Regions from separate parts of the Paenibacillus wuxiensis genome, predicted to be linked through region 2. Evidence: predicted binding sites of a transcription regulator. Region 2 holds the regulator's gene; each other region holds the start of a gene.
What was found. Region 2 encodes Rex, which represses fermentation and respiration genes when NADH is low (regulators of the CRP and FNR family bind a similar motif). Its sites were predicted from a motif close to TTGTGAAATATTTCACAA; they were not measured.
Positions count from the first base shown of each region.

Region 1: a site for Rex is predicted at 2,328-2,345, ahead of ABN764_RS07535 (formate/nitrite transporter family protein). Genes of this name have one in related genera too.
Region 3: a site for Rex is predicted at 2,493-2,510, ahead of ABN764_RS21945 (cytochrome ubiquinol oxidase subunit I). Genes of this name have one in related genera too.
Region 4: a site for Rex is predicted at 1,908-1,925, ahead of ABN764_RS03320 (flavocytochrome c). Genes of this name have one in related genera too.

Region 1 covers NZ_JBEFZI010000003.1:276,939-281,157, reverse strand. The annotation lists gene ABN764_RS07545 (LytTR family transcriptional regulator DNA-binding domain-containing protein) at 1-237, opposite strand, end outside; purine riboswitch at 563-661, shown strand; gene ABN764_RS07540 (NAD(P)/FAD-dependent oxidoreductase) at 762-2,198, shown strand; gene ABN764_RS07535 (formate/nitrite transporter family protein) at 2,498-3,385, shown strand; gene ABN764_RS07530 (beta-N-acetylhexosaminidase) at 3,647-4,219, shown strand, end outside.
Region 2 covers NZ_JBEFZI010000001.1:419,213-423,431, reverse strand. The annotation lists gene ABN764_RS01975 (quinolinate synthase) at 1-189, opposite strand, end outside; gene ABN764_RS01970 (hypothetical protein) at 433-951, opposite strand; gene ABN764_RS01965 (amidohydrolase) at 967-2,277, opposite strand; gene ABN764_RS01960 (redox-sensing transcriptional repressor Rex) at 2,274-2,921, opposite strand; gene ABN764_RS01955 (ATP-dependent DNA helicase DinG, 3'-5' exoribonuclease type) at 2,938-4,219, opposite strand, start outside.
Region 3 covers NZ_JBEFZI010000009.1:286,862-291,080, reverse strand. The annotation lists gene ABN764_RS21955 (discoidin domain-containing protein) at 1-505, opposite strand, end outside; gene pdxR (MocR-like pyridoxine biosynthesis transcription factor PdxR) at 699-2,147, opposite strand; gene ABN764_RS21945 (cytochrome ubiquinol oxidase subunit I) at 2,579-3,988, shown strand; gene cydB (cytochrome d ubiquinol oxidase subunit II) at 3,972-4,219, shown strand, end outside.
Region 4 covers NZ_JBEFZI010000001.1:735,186-739,404, reverse strand. The annotation lists partial or broken gene ABN764_RS03330 (transposase) at 1-265, opposite strand, end outside; gene ABN764_RS03325 (multidrug effflux MFS transporter) at 438-1,619, opposite strand; gene ABN764_RS03320 (flavocytochrome c) at 2,128-3,654, shown strand; gene ABN764_RS03315 (stalk domain-containing protein) at 3,876-4,219, shown strand, end outside.

The DNA of each region.
Region 1 (4,219 bases), on a different contig from region 2:
GAGTGAGGCAGAGGAGAGTGGCACTCCACGCCAGGTTACACTGCCGGCAGAGGGCTTAGCTCGATTCATAAGCAGATCGATAATTAACTGTCCCGTAATATGGTTGCTTTGCACTGCAATGCATTGCCCGGGATGTATTTGTACGCTCAGCGCATCTAACAGTGTGGAATTGCCCTTCGTCACATATAACTTATCAATAATAAGTCCTTCCCCGTAGGGGGGTTCCTGCGCGTTCATACGCGAACCTCCAATCAGTATGCCCATTCATTGTTGTGAGATAGATCATATAGGTAAATGATATATCGAGAACCTAGATTTGGGTAGATATTAACCTGACTAATATGTACTTTCCTTGCTGGGGGGAGAGATAGAGTAAGACATTAAGCAAGGGGGACGTGTTGTTAATGTTCGGATTTCGACCATAATGTCATTTACCAAAGTAAAGAAAAATGATATTTAGAAATAATTTACGAACATTGGGCGGGAATGATGTTGACTTGTTCGCTAAATTTCGATACAATAAGGTTGCTCCCACAGAAGTGGGTGGCAAGGATTGATTGGCCATTTTTTTGTTTATCCTGTTCGTATATCCCAGAGATAAGGTCTAGGGGTCTCTACCAGGAGCCGTAAATTCCTGACTACGAGTAGGTATGCTTTGGCATACCTGAACGTAACGGGATATTTTTTTTGCCCAAATAGGTGCAGGCTCATCGGATAGAAGAGAAATAGACCGAGACATCGTGAGCATCGAGGAGGAAACAATGAGTAAATATGATGTAATTGTTGTAGGAGCAGGTCCGGCCGGTATTTTCACTTGTTATGAATTATCTTTGAAGGCACCGCAATTGAGGGTTTTGCTTGTAGATAAGGGACATGATATTTATCGCCGCAACTGTCCGATTTTGGAGGAGAAGATTCAGAAGTGTCCTCCAGCGGCAGGGAAGAAGGACTTTGCAGGCTGCCTTCCAGCTTGTTCGATTACGAACGGCTTCGGTGGAGCAGGGGCATATAGTGATGGGAAATTTAACGTAACTACAGAGTTCGGGGGTTGGCTGACAGACTTCTTGCCAGCTTCGCAAGTACTGGACTTGATTAAATATGTAGATGCAATCAACTTGGAGCATGGAGCGACGACGGACATTACCGATCCAACGACAGAAACGGTTCGCCGTATTGAGCAGCTTGGATATTCTGCTGGCTTGAAGCTGCTTCGCGCACAAGTTCGACATCTGGGCACTGAACAGAACTTGGAGATTTTGAAATCCATTTATGAATATTTGAAGACTCGTATCGATATGGCCTATAAGACTGAAGTAGCGGATCTGGTTACAGAGAAGCAGGATGGACGCTATATTGTGAAGGGGATTGAACTGAAGAGCGGCGAGAAGCATGAAGCGGATCAAGTGGTCATCGTACCAGGACGTGACGGTTCTGCATGGCTGACGGAGATATTGAAGAAGCGCCGCTTGAAAATGTACAACAACCAAGTGGACGTTGGGGTGCGTGTGGAGACATCGGATATTGTCATGCGCGAAATCAACGAGCACCTGTATGAAGGGAAATTCGTGTTCAACACGTCTGTCGGCACACAAGTGCGTACCTTCTGCAGCAATCCATCTGGCCATGTCGTGGTTGAGAACCATAGTGGGATCATGTGTGCCAATGGGCACTCCTACAAGGATCCGAAGCTTGGCTCTGCGAATACGAACTTTGCATTGCTTGTCTCGCACAAGTTCACGGAACCGTTCGACAAGCCAAATGAGTACGCTCGTGAAATCTGCAAGCGTGCAAATGATTTGTCCGGAGGCGGGATTATCGTTCAGAAGTACGGGGATATCATTCGCGGCCGCCGTTCTACAGAGAAGCGCATCCAAGAAGGATTCTTGGAGCCTACCTTGAAAGAAGCTGTTGCTGGAGATTTAGGTCTTGTTCTTCCGTATAATACGATGAAGAGTCTAATCGAGATGGTTGAAGCGCTTGATCGCGTAACACCAGGCATCGCTTCTGAGCATACGTTATTCTATGGGGTAGAGGCGAAGTTCTACTCCGCTCGCCCGAAGCTGGACACGACGTTGGAGTCTGAAATTGATGGCTTGTACTGCGGTGGAGACGGCGCGGGCATTACGCGTGGACTCGCACAAGCGGGTGCTGCAGGTGTACACATTGCACGGAGCATTGTTGCAAAGCGCGGCGCATAATTTCACATTGCAGGTCAATAACATATACAGCTTAAGGCCAGTGAGTCGATTGTGCGACTTACTGGCTTTTTTGCGTAGATCGGATATGCACGGGGTTATACGCAAAATGGACAATATTTGAAATATACTTTGTGATAAAATGCACAACATCGGAATTGGGGCTCCGTTACAATGAATTTGCAACCTGTTCAGCTGACATTCCAACTGGAATTATTCGTATCTGAGTAGGTGCGGATGGGGTGTGGCCTTGGAAATGATGGGGCTTGCATCCGAATAAGCATAAGCAGGAGGTCATGTCGATGTCAGGATATTTGAAGCCGCAGCAAATTGCGGAAGCGACAGTAGATACCGGAACAATTAAAGCGAAGAACCCATTGTCCGCCATGATGATTCTAGGATTCCTTGCCGGCGCATTTATTGCGCTTGGTTATCTCTTATATATACGTGTAACAGCTGGAGCACCTGCGGAATGGGGGAGCATCAATAGCCTAATTGGAGCGTCGCTGTTCCCGGTTGGTCTTATTCTGGTCTTGTTAGCAGGGGGTGAGCTGTTGACAGGGAATATGATGGCTGTGCCGCTTGCTCGGATGAAGGGACGCATATCCACGGTAGAGGTCATTCGCAATCTTGTCGTCATTACGATTGCCAACTTCTTAGGTGCGCTGTTCGTGGCATACTTCTTCGGTCACGTGGTTGGTTTGACTGGCTCCGGCGTTTATTTGCAGAAGACGGTAGATGTGGCTGCGCATAAGCTGGACGATAGTTTCATTCAAGCCTTTGTAAGTGGGATTGGCTGCAACTGGTTAGTTGCACTTGCGGTATGGCTCGCCTATGGAGCGAAGAGCTTCAGCGGCAAAATCATGGGAATATGGTTCCCAACGATGGCGTTCGTTGCGATTGGCTTCCAGCACGTTGTAGCGAATATGTTCGTAATTCCGGCTGCGATCTTTGAGGGTCATTTTAGCTGGGGACAATATTTGACGAACTTCGTGCCGGTATGGCTAGGCAATTTGGTTGGAGGCGTCGTGTTCGTTGCAGGGGCTTACTATATAGTATATTTGCGTTCGCAGCAAGAGCAGAAGCAGGCAGCTGCGGCAGGTGTCTCAAACACATCAATGGATGTGCAAGAAGTGGGCAATGCAAACAAGGTGGCATCGTCAGGAAGTGCAAGTGCACCTGTCCATTAGAGGGTATTGGGATTAGAGCATGCCAAGTGATGTTGAAAAAGAAGATTGGTAAGGTCTAGTCCATCGAGGCTAGGCCTTTTTTGCGTCATCGATATGACGTTTTTTTCATAGGAATTCACGGGCTTGTCACTTTCGCGGGAGATAGATGTGGTAAACTACGGGTGACAAATTTATTTCCGCATTTCGCATTCTATAAAAAGATACCGATACCTCGCTGTATCTGTAAGCGTATCCAACTAACTCGTGGGGAGGGATCTGGCTGTGAAGTTGCATTTTACGGGCAGTATCGAACATGTATTACCAGGGATTCTCGAATTGAAGTCATTATTGAAGGTGGAAGTGGGGACAGAAGGCACTACAGTTCGCGTAGAGCAGGGAGAGGGGCCGCTTCGTGCCGCATGGGATGGTGCAGAAGGCTTGATCCGCTATGAGTCGGATATTCATTTCTTCCGTGCACTGGGCTTGTTCGTTGAGCAGCTGCGCAAGGGGCAGCCATTCGATATTATAGAGCATCCGCAATTCACGTATAACGGAACGATGATTGATGCATCTCGGAACGCAGTTCCGAATGTACATATGATGAAGCAGACGCTGCGCTCAATGGCGTTAATGGGCTTGAACGGCGCAATGATATATACCGAAGATACGTATGAGGTTCCAGGCCGTCCGTATTTCGGCTACATGCGCGGACGCTATACCGCGGAGGAACTCTATGAGATTGACCAGTATGCCGCGTTGTTCGGAATTGAGGTAGTGGCATGCATTCAGACGCTTGGTCACTTGGCGCAGGCGCTGAAATGGGACTATGCGAATGAGATGAAGGATACAGAGGAC
Region 2 (4,219 bases):
CAGCTTCACTTGCAGCGCATCAGGATACCATTGAACATCATACTGCGTAATTTCAGCATGCTGCTTCAATACTCGTTCCACAGGCTGCTTCACGAAATTACGTTCATACAGTGTCCAACCTCCAAATAGTGCAACAGCTGTCGTGACCATAATGAGCAAAGTAGGCATGATTCGAATCTTTTTCGCCATGCTGAAACCTCCTGTTGCAAATATATATCAATACCCCTAGTAATCTCTTTCTGATATATCAAGAGTATATCACATATGTTACTTCAACTATGGATGTAATGTGTACCATGATTGCCATCGAAATGGAGTTACTCCAATACAAAAAGCGCTGCTGCTTCGCATAGCGTACAATATGTACGTCATATGCAAAGCAGCAGCGCTGCAAAATCGCCAATAACTCGTTATTGGCTAACATTGAATATGTTATTTATTAGGCAGCGTATAGACATCCCCTATTGAGGAACCATTCGCAAATGAATAGAAATGATAGAAGTAATGAACAACCCCTTGTTCATCCTTGCGTTTGACCAATGCCTGCCATACATATTGATCATCCTTAAATGCTGGCGTAATGCGGATTACATCCGCATCCGGATATTGGGCTTCTATCTGGGCTTGAATCGTCTCTTTAGAGGTTGATTCCGCCATAGGAGTTACCTTATCAGGGAGTACCCACACGGTCTGCTCCTTACCATGTTCGTCAGTTCCCCGCACCATGTATACGACTTGATCCCATACACCCTTCTCCACTTCTGTCACATTTACGAGCTTCACTGCTTCATTCGCCCGCTTTATTATTTCCGCTTCCTTGACCCATTCGTCCTTATTGATGTATTGCACATACTGATAAGTGGCGAAGAACAATCCGACTAGAAATAAGAGAACGAGTACCGGAATCAACCACTTCCAATGCGACCTCCGGCGTACGCGTCTTCTCTGCATGAACTCTCCTCCTGCCTACCTTGCCAGCAAGCCATCAAAGCATTGCTGCGCCTCGCGAAGGATTCGTTCTTCATCCATCGTCAAGCATTCCCCATTCTTCACAACCTGCTTGCCGTCAACCCATACATGCTTGACATCTTTCGCAGACGCTGAATATACCATGTGGGATACCAAGTCGGTATGCGGCAGGAAATGAGGCTGATCAATATCTACCGCAACGAAGTCCGCCTTCATGCCTACTTCAAGGGCTCCAATATCGTCAAGGCGAATGGTCTGCGCGCCATAGATCGTACCCATGCGCAGCGCCTCTGCAGCAGGAACCGCAGTTGGATCGCCGGACACCCCTTTATGAATCAAGGCCGTAAGGCGAATTTCTTCGAACATATCCAGATTGTTGTTGCTAGCTGCACCGTCCGTACCCAAGGATACAACAACACCCGCACGCAGCATCTCAGGAACACGAGCGACACCGCTCGCAAGCTTAAGGTTGCTTCCTGGATTATGGGACACCGCAACTTGATACTTCGCAAGCGTCTCAATCTCTTCGTCCGTCAAATGAACAGCATGCGCAACGAAGGAAGGACGGGAGAAGAATCCGAGCTTCTCCAAATGCGCAACCGGACGCAGTCCATAATCCTTCACATTCTGTTCAACTTCTGCCTTTGTCTCTGACATATGCGTGTGCAATGGCAAATCCAGATCATGAGCAGCCTGTACGAAGCTCTCAATAAAGGCTGGAGGACAAGTATACGGAGCATGCGGCGCCATAATCGTACGAATGCGGCCATCTCCCTTCCCATTCCAATCCTTCGCGAATTGAATCGCCTCGTTCAGCTTCTCGCGCTGTACATCCTCTGGGCATAAGCCAATCGCACCGCGCATAAGCGATGCACGGATACCGGATTGCTCACATACCTTCGCTACTTCGTCCATGTAGTCATACATATCTACGAAGGTTGTTGTACCGCCCTTCAGCATTTCGATCACAGACAGAGCTGTTCCCCAATAGACATCTTTGGCCGTGAACTTGCCTTCCATTGGCCACATTTTCTCCTGCAGCCATGTCTGAAGCGCCAAGTCATCCCCATACCCACGAAGCAGAGACATTGCAGCATGCCCGTGTGTATTAACAAGGCCTGGAATGAAAAATAGACCTTTGCCATCGATGATTTCAGCATCAGCTGCTGTATATTGCTCTGGCAGCTCCGATCCAATATGAACGATGCGATCATTCTCAACAACCATGAACCCATGGAATGAGGACTGCTTCGCAGTTGGAGACAAATCGGCGAACATGCCGTTTTTAATAATGATTCGGTGTGTCATTCGGCGGGTACTTCCTTTCCATTATCAGATAAATAATAGGCCAAACTGAACAAATCCGTTGTAAAATCGGCAGTATGCACACGGATATTCGAAGGAACCCTCAAAATGACAGGCGCAAAGTTCAAGATCGCTTCTACTCCCGCCTCTACAAATTGATCAGCTACATACTGAGCTTCTGTAGCAGGAACCGTGATAATCCCGATACGGATTTGCTTCTCGCGTACCGTCGTAATTAGGTCAGACATCGGCTGAACTTTCAGGTTATTTATCTCGGTATTGATTTTGGATTCCTGTGCATCGAACACTGCAACGATCTTCATATTATCTTTCAAGTATACGGTGTAGTTACAGAGTGCGTGACCTAATTTACCTGCACCGACCAATCCAACATGGATAACTTGATCCAGTTTCAAAATATGTCTGATTTGTTGAATCAAATACGATACATCATACCCAATGCCCTTGCGGCCGAAGTCGCCGAAATACGCTAGATCCTTCCGAATTTGCGCAGGATTCAAGTTCAGCTTCTGTCCCAAATCTTGAGAAGAAACTGTGAGCACTTCTCGCTGCTTCAATTCCAATAGATGACGTAAATACACGGGTAATCGCCGAACGACAGCTTCTGATATCTTTAGTGCTTTCATTCTGAACAAGCCCCTCTCATCGCTCTCCAATGCCTCTTTGATTATGGTCTAGCCACGTATCAATACGTGGTACAAGTTGTTCTGTTGCCATATGCTCCATTTTTGGGCCAGGCAGCGAGTAAAGAAAATGTTTGCCGTAGCTTGTCTCTATTACACGAGTGTCATATATGATGACAATACCCTTATCCTGCGTCGTGCGCACAAGGCGGCCAAATCCTTGCTTGAAGCGAATTACAGCCTGTGGGACGGAATATTTGCGGAATGGATTCTGATTCATCCGCTTCAGCCGATCGCACTTCGCTTCCACGAGTGGATGATTCGGTGGCTGGAATGGCAGCCGTACAATCGCAAGACATGTCAACGCATCTCCTGGAATATCAACGCCTTCCCAGAAGCTGCTCGTTCCTAGCAGGACTGAATTCGGCTGATCTCGGAATCGACGTGTCAGCTTGCTTCGGTTGCCGCTGTCAATCCCTTGTCCCAGCACTTGAATGCCATGCAGGCTAAGCGCCTCCTTCAGCGGTTCATACACATCCCGCAGCATGCGGTATGACGTGAATAAGACAAGCATACGTCCTTCTGTTACCTTTGCTACATCAGCCAAGGACTGCATCAGCGTCGAGTTAAACTTGGCATCTGATGCTCCCTTCACACTAGGGAAGTCACGCGGGATGACAACAAGTGCTTGTTCCCGGTAGTTGAACGGCGACGGAAGTATGACCGTATTTAGACGACCATCCCGCTGCGCATCCTTCAAGCCAAGCTGTTCAGCTACGAATTGGAATGATTTATCAACGGACAATGTAGCCGAAGTTAAGATTACGCTCTTCTTCGGCTCGAAGAAGTATCGCTTCAGCGCTTCGCTTACATCGACAGGGACCGCATACATTTGCATTGATTTATGCTTGTATTGGAGATTGCCTTCCATCCAGTACACGGTATCCGCATCCTTGCCTTGCATAAATTCACGGAATTCATCGCGAAGCTGCCCTATGTCCTTGAATAAACCTGTCACATCAGCCGTGACGCCCTGCACTTCATCATCATCATAATCCTTCCATTCATTAACGAGCTTCTCCCCCGAACGAACAATATCACTTAAACGCGTGTGAATATCGCCTTCGAGCTCCGATACGGAGCTCCATCCATCAGGACGATTGCCAGATGGCAGCCGGAGAACAGCTTGCCCGCCTTCCGCCTGCCCCGCTTCATTCATGGAAGGAAGCATTTGATAGAGCAGCTCATGCAGCCGATCCCATTGATCCTTAACATCGACAAGCTGTGTTAACAGCTTCTCG
Region 3 (4,219 bases), on a different contig from region 2:
TCTTGTATGTATCAGCCGGAGTCTGCCAGCGGATTACAACACGATCGAAAGCTTTCTTCTCTCCGAGATCTACATAGAACCATTGATCATCTTCTTTCGCTGAAGACCATCTTGTATTCCCTTTGCCGTCTACAGCCAGCTCAGGCCCCAAATAATCCACTTCATTGCCAGAGGAGAAGGCCTGCTTGTGCAGAGCTAGATTCGTTCCGCTAAATGTAGCAGCCGCAAGAAGGCGAGCCGCTTCCTCATTGGAGTCCCCAGTTGGATTCGGAATGATATTGCCGTCCTTGTCATACACGACATCTGTAACGCTCGGCAGAGTCCCATTGCCCTTATCTGAAATAGATAGGATTGGGCCAACATCGTGATTCTCCACCTTTACATTCTCCTGCCCGTTTGATTGAGCGTACGCCTTCGAAGGCTGAACGACTGTAAGCGTCGAAGTCATCACAACCATCAAACTGAGCAGCATCGAAACCGCCTTCAAATAGATAGATTTCTTCATTATTTCCCTCCATCTCATGTAGTTATTGGATTGCATAGTCCCTCCTTCTTCATCCCTCCAATCTCTCATCTGCGCCGAACTACGTAAACGCTTTCTTTGTTCTTACCTCTCTATAATATTACAAAAAAATGCAATCAGAAAGGAGGAACTTTCCAATTGCATTTCTTTTTGTGAATTTATACTCCGATATAAATCATTTTTTTCGCTGCTGGGATGCATGAATCGCTTGAGCAAATCGTGCTATTCCTAACCCAATTTCCTCCTCATGCGGTCTTGCATACGTAAACCGGACATACCCTGGTTCTGAACCGTAGACCGTTCCGGGATTATAGAGAACCCCTCGCTTTATGCTTTCCTCTAGCAATTTCGCATCAGGAATCGGTGTTTTTACTTTACACCATAAGTGCAGCCCTCCTTGCGGAAGGGAATACGCCACCTCCCCCGGAAGTTCGCGCTCCAGCGCATCGATAAGCAAGTTTCGTTTCTTGAGGAGTTCCTGCCGCAGCCGCGCCAAGTGGCGGTCAAAATAAGTTTCCGACAGCAACCGTGCGGCGATCCGCTGCGGCAGCACGCTCATTCCGAAATCGATCTGCTGTCGTTCAGCAGCAAGCCGCGTAATAACAGATTGCGGGGCAACCATCCATCCGATTCGCAGGCCAGACGCTACAATTTTGGATAATGAGCCAATATAAATGACGGTATTGTTCGTATCAATCGACTTCAGTGTCGGCGGCGGATTGCCTGTGAAGGAAGTCAGACTGAACGGATCATCCTCCACAATGGGAATGCCTAAGCTGCCGCAAATCTCAAGCAATTGTTCCCGTCTAGAGGGGTCAAGCACACGGCCCGTTGGATTATGATAATTCGGATTCACGAATATCATCCGTATGTTGTGCTCCCGATACAAGGACAATATCCCTTCCGGACATACTCCCTTCTCGTCCACAGGCAGCCGAAACAAGCGCAAGCCCGCCGAGTGAAACATAGGCAGAGAATAATAATAGGAAGGATCCTCGATCGCGATCGCATCCCCAGGCTGAAGCAATCGACGAGTTATTAAATAGAGCGATTGATGAGACCCAGAGGTAATGAGAATCGATGATTCTGTCGTCCGAATGCCGCGATATTGGTGTAAAGAAGTGGACAGAACCTCCCGCAGCGGCACATAGCCCTGAGGATCGTCGTAGCTCATATCCTCATGCAGCAGATGCTCGCTCAATAGCGTCCGCATCTCTTCATTTGGCGACAAATCGGGTGACAATTCTCCGCTGGCAAAGTCTATACAGTTGCTGCCCGAATCCAGTGCGGAACGAATTAGTTCTGCGTATACCGGATCAGGCTGTACCAGCTTGCAGTTATCTAAGTATTGATGCCAATCTGGCGTTTGTTGAGAGTCTGCCCCCCACTTCGACTTGCTTACTCGAGTACCACTGCCGACCATACTCTCGATAATGCCTGCTGCACGCAGCTCTTCATAGGCTTGAACGATAGTGCTTCGATTAACATGTATTTGCTCAGCAAATTTACGTTCCGATGGAAGGACGCTTCCCGGAGTAAATTCACCGTTATAAATGCTGCGCTCAATATATGCGGCAATCTGCTGATATAGTGGTTGATTGCTGGAACGATCCGGTTGCCACATAGGAATACACCTCTTACTATTATAATCTGTGATTTTTATCACATATAAATAAGTATATCATTCCCCTACGGACTCTCAGATGACTCGATTTCATCGAAACGTTGTCAACTCTGTGTCAGTCTCTTGAACATGGATGATTCCCCCCCGTTGAAGTGGATGGCGACACCCCATCCACTCTGCTCTATGATAAGGCTGAACGTGAGAACATCACTTGTCGGGTTAGCAGTTCCATGAAAGTAAGTGTGAACGAAGTGTATAACGATGCACATTCAGCCTCGTCATGCTCTTTACTTAAAGCTTTTCTATCGACCGATTGATAGTTGGTGCCGCAACCAGCACTCCATAACGTGAAGATATTCACATTTTAGGAAGCTCACAAACGAAGTTCTCTTTTTGAACGACGATCACACATGTTTTACAAGGAGGTCTACATGGATCAAGTCATTCTCGCGCGAATCCAATTCGCATCAACAACGTTATTCCACTACATCTTCGTCCCTATGACGATTGGACTGGCGTTTTTAATCGCTATTTTGGAGACGCTCTATGTCGTCAAGGACAAGGAGATTTACAAGCAAGCAGCCTTGTTCTGGAGCAAATTATTTCTGATTAACTTCGCAGTTGGCGTCGTCACCGGCATTTTGCAGGAGTTCCAGTTCGGGATGAACTGGTCCAATTATTCCCGCTTCGTCGGTGATGTGTTCGGGCCATCGCTTGCCATTGAAGGGCTGCTCGCCTTCTTTATGGAATCCACCTTCATCGGCTTATGGGTGTTCGGCTGGGATCGCTTATCGAAGCGCGTTCATCTCGCTTGCATCTGGATTGTCTCGATCGGTACCGTATTGTCCGCGTTCTGGATCTTGACCGCCAACTCGTTCATGCATGCGCCTGTCGGATATGAATTCAACAACGGACGGGCAGAGATGAGCGACTTCTTCGCACTCATTACGAATCCGCAATTGTGGCTGCAATTTCCGCATACGCTGTTCGCCGCATTCGCAACCGGCGCCTTCTTCATGGCAGGCGTCAGTGCTTGGAAGCTGCTGCGTGGACACAATCCGGACATGTTCCGCCGTTCGTTCCGCGTCTCGATTACCGTTGCCTTGATTTCGTCCATCATCGTTGCCTACATTGGGCATGCACAGGCGCAGCATCTGCTCACTTCTCAGCCGATGAAGATGGCAGCAGCCGAAGCGCTCTGGGATACGAGCGAGGATCCGGCACCGTTCACGTTATTTGCCAAAATCGATACAGAAAAGAAAGAGAATTCGTTCGAAATCCAAGTCCCATATATGCTCAGTCTGCTATCGTACAACAAGCTTAACGGCAGTGTGGAAGGGATCAATCAAATTCAAGCGCGCTATGAACAAAAATACGGACCAGGAAATTATATTCCACCGATCAAGATGACGTTCTGGAGCTTCCGCATGATGGTTGTTGCAGGAGGGCTCATGTGCCTTGTCGGCATCTACGGACTGATATTGTCCCGCAAGAAGAAGCTGGAGCAGCGCCCCTGGTTCTTGAAGCTGATGGTCGGCATGATCGCCTTTCCGTTCCTCGCCAATTCGGCGGGATGGCTTATGGCCGAGATGGGTCGTCAGCCGTGGGTCGTGTTCGGAGTCATGCGCACAGAGGACGCCATATCGCCGACGGTGACAGCGGAAGAATTGCTCTTCTCGCTCATTGCATTCACGACCATTTATGCGGTACTGGCCATTATTGACGCTGTTCTGTTCGTCAAGGTGATTCGTAAAGATGAGCAGCTGGAAGAACCGGAGGAAGAAGATATGGAGAACTACGATCCATTTGATAAGGAGGTAACACATGCTATCGCTAAATGAGTTATGGTTCATACTCGTTGCCATCTTATTCGTCGGATTCTTCTTCCTCGAAGGATTTGACTTCGGGGTAGGTATGGTCGCTAGATTCCTCGGGAAGACGGATCATGAACGACGCATCATTATCAACACAATCGGCCCTTATTGGGATGCGAACGAGGTATGGTTAATTACAGCTGGCGGGGCTATGTTCGCCGCCTTTCCAGAATGGTATGCCACGATGCTCAGTGGCTT
Region 4 (4,219 bases), 320 kb from region 2:
GCCACATAAAAGGAATGTTCTCTCTCACGGCTTTAGCAATTTGGCGAGAAGAATAGGTACGCTGCGTGTAGGCGTAGATGATAATTTTAGTGAGCATTTTCGGATGGTAACTATTTCGGCCTCCGCCCGGATAAGCTGCTGCAAATATTTGATCGTCTATGCGATTCACCGCATGATTGATGATACGAACGAGATGATTTTGGGGAATGTCTTCTTCCAAATCCATTGGCAGATAAAGTTGATCCATGCTATATTGAATGTACAAAGAAACCGTTCCTTTCGTAAATGGTGGGTGGTACTTCCATTTTACTAAAGAACGGTTTCTTTTTGTTTTACATATTTGAAAACAAGGGGGCGTCCCAAGTCTTTTTAGACTTTTGGGACACCCCCTTCTGTTCTATGCAGTAACACTTTTAGTTGCTATGCGTTTACATTGCTTACTCTCTCGAAATTCGTTTGCTCACGATAACCATAATAGCTGCCAGCACGAAGAAGTACATAGGCATCGTCACTAATGAGTCATTATGCAGATAGCTCATACCGCTCGTAATTAGACTCACGATGAGATAATACCCTAATCCAAAAATAGCTCCTGCTGTCCCCAATACATCGCTGTAGCGCACTAGCGCTAAGCTTAGGCAGTTCGGAATGGCCATACCAATCCCAAGCAGAAGGATGAAGACGCAGGCGACAAATACACCCATGGACAACAGCGACGAGCTTAATCCACTAAGCGTAAAGCCGACCAACGCTCCAGCACCGAGTGCGGTTACAAGACAGCCGATCAGTATGATTCGCTCTGGCTTGTAGGTGGACAATAGTCTTTTCGACAGCATGGCTCCTATTATTGAAGACAACGCTACAAAAATACCAAAGAAGCCATAGATGCCAGGCGTCATCTCAAAGTAATCAATAAAAACGAAAGGCGCTTCTGCATAGTAACTGAACAGAATACCATTCGTTGCACCGATTAGAAAACCAAATGCCCATACTCTGCCGTCTGCAATGAGGCGCTTGACGACAGATAATGTATTCACATTCGAAGTCGTCGTGGCAACTCTCGTCTCAGGCAAAGAAACGAACGTGTACGCGAATATCGCCACACTCATCACGACAAGGGTTAGAAATACGGCCTTGAAGCCTAGCGACTGGTCGACCCAGCCTCCAATCAGCGGCCCTAGAGCCGGTGTAAAGGCAAGAGCTGCTGAGATTTGAGCAAATACAGCATGACGCTTCGAACCGTCGATACTTTCTCGCAAAATCGTTTGCGTCACAACCGAGCCTGTACTTGCACCGAATGCCTGAATGAACCGACTTACCAATAGCCATTCTACGGAACCTGACAGATAGCAACCCAGGCTGCCTATTCCATATACGAAAATGCCCCACAGCATAGCAGGACGTCGGCCAATTGCATCCGATAACCTCCCCCAGCAAAACACACCAAACGCAAATCCAAGAAAATAAATGCTGAGCGTAAGCTGAATCATGTTGTTGCTTGCCTGCAATTGACTAGCAATATCCGGCAAGGAAGGCGTGTATATCGTTTCACTGATTTGTGGAAATCCCACAAGAATAATAAACAAAAGCAATGATGGAGTTGAGATTTTTTGTGCCAAGTTGCATTCCCCCTATAATTTCGGAAATCTCAATTACATCATCGAAATGTCAGGGTATCGGGGGTTTGCATTTAATTAATCTTGCAAATGAGAGTGCCATAATGAGTGATCACCTTACATAAGAATAATAGGGGGAAATTCATAATATAACCCTCATTATAGCAAAACTTCTAAGCTAGAACCACCTATATCGAACCGTCCTAACTCCAAGATATGCTAAGCACTATTTACCTCCGATTCGATTTACCAATATTTACGCAGAACAAATATGATAAAAATCACCCTGTAATGTGAAATACATCACAATCTTTGCATTGATAATAGATTAAAATTGAAATGAGCATCAAACAAATACCCTTTCAGTACGGAACAGCACCAGAGATAACCGTAAAATAACGGAGATATTGAGTACATAGCTCACCCAACATCTGATTTGCTTCGTCTGATTGCTATTCTGGGTATTGAAACTATGTTCATTTATAAAGAGATAGAAAGTGGAGGGTTTCACATGAGAAAGAAAGCTACAGCAACAATGATTCTTCTTCTGTCGATCATGCTTATCATCGCAGGATGCGGCAGTAACGGGAACCAAACGCAGGGTCAAGACAATGCAGCAAAAACGGAGAAACCAGAAACAGAAGCTGTGTCCGGCGCTTCTAAAGCGAGCTATACCCCTATCGATCAATTGAAAGACAAATATGACATCATCATCATCGGTGCTGGCGGAGCGGGAATGACTGCTGCTCTTGAGGCCAAAGCCAAAGGCATGAATCCGGTTATTTTCGAAAAGATGCCGGCAGCCGGCGGAAATACGATGAAATCCTCTTCGGGTATGAATGCATCTCAAACCAAGTTCCAAAAAGAGCAAGGCATTGAAGACAATAACGACCTCTTCTTCGAACAAACATTAAAAGGTGGTCACGGTACGAACGACAAAGAAATGCTTCGTTACTTCGTAGACAATTCCGCAAGCGCAATCGACTGGTTGGATTCCATTGGCATTCGCTTGAACAACCTTACGATTACTGGCGGTATGAAGGAAAAACGTACACATCGACCTGAAGACGGATCTGCTGTTGGACAATATCTCGTCAGCGGCTTGGTCAAGAATGTACAGTCCAAAGGAATTCCGGTTTTCGTAAATGCGAAAGTTACTGATATTACAGAAAAAGACGGAAAAGTGAACGGCGTTAAAGTCCTCTTCGAAGAGAAGGATGAGAAGAACATTGCCGCAAACGCAGTTGTTGTCACAACAGGCGGTTATGGTGCTAACATGGACATGATCTCCTCTGTTCGCCCTGATTTGAAAGGTCTCGTAACAACGAACCAAATCGGCAGCACTGGTGACGGCATTACGATGATTGAGAAGCTCGGCGGCGTGACTGTAGATATGGATCAAATCCAGGTTCACCCTACTGTACAGCAAGAGAAGTCTTATCTTATCGGGGAAGCAGTTCGCGGTGAAGGTGCGATCTTGGTTGATAAAGACGGCAAACGATTTACGAACGAGCTGGATACTCGTGATAACGTAACGGCAGCAATTAATAAACTGTCTGACAAAGCAGCCTATCTTGTATTTGATTCTGGCGTGAAATCCCGTGCCAAAGCCATTCAACAATACGACAAAATGGGATTTGTCATCCAAGGTGAAACGGTTGAAGATTTGGCCAAAGTAATGGGCGTTCCGGGCGACCAGCTCAAAGCTACACTTGATGCATGGAACGGCTCTGTGAAAGACAAAAAAGATGCTGAATTCGGCAGAACAACAGGTATGGACAATGACTTGTCCGCTGGACCATTCTATGCAATCAAAATTGCTCCTGGTATCCACTACACAATGGGTGGCGTAAAAGTCAACACAAACACCGAAGTTGTAACCAAGGATGGTAAGGCTATAACAGGTCTCTACGCGGCAGGTGAAGTCATCGGCGGCCTGCACGGTGAGAACCGTATCGGCGGTAACTCCGTTGCAGATATCATTATCTTCGGTCGTCAAGCAGGTATTAAATCTGCTGAATTCGTAAAAGCACAATAAAGCTAGTATATCTCCCCCTCAAACGCTTGGGCTCTTCGTAGTCCAAGCGTTTTATTTATCTGTACACTCTCTCCTCCCAATAATCACTTCCTCTTTACGCTGGGAAAGTGACAGTTTGCTCGAATAATAAGCAATTAGAACTATTGATTGTAGATCTCTGTTCCTCTACTATCTAGCTATGATTTCCTTTCATTTGTGTGAATAAAAAGGAGTGGGATGAATTGAGAAAAGCAGTAGTCGCTTCTCTAACTTGCGCTGCATTACTAGTCGGCCTAGGCACTGGCGTGTATGCAGGCACCAACCTGAAGAAGATTGAGGCTTACTTGGACAGCACTGCTAAGGTGAAGGTGAATGGAAAGGCAGTTCAGTTCAATGATGACAAAGGATTGGCACTGCAACCGATTAGGTATAATGGCAACGTATATGTACCGGTTAAAGGCATTGGCAGCGCATTGAATGTTGCAGTTGCCATCGACTCGAAAACAAATGAAATCATTGTGGGCGAAAAAGTAATAGGCACTCCTCTAAATGCAGAAATTTTTTCGAACTCTTACTACTCCAAAGA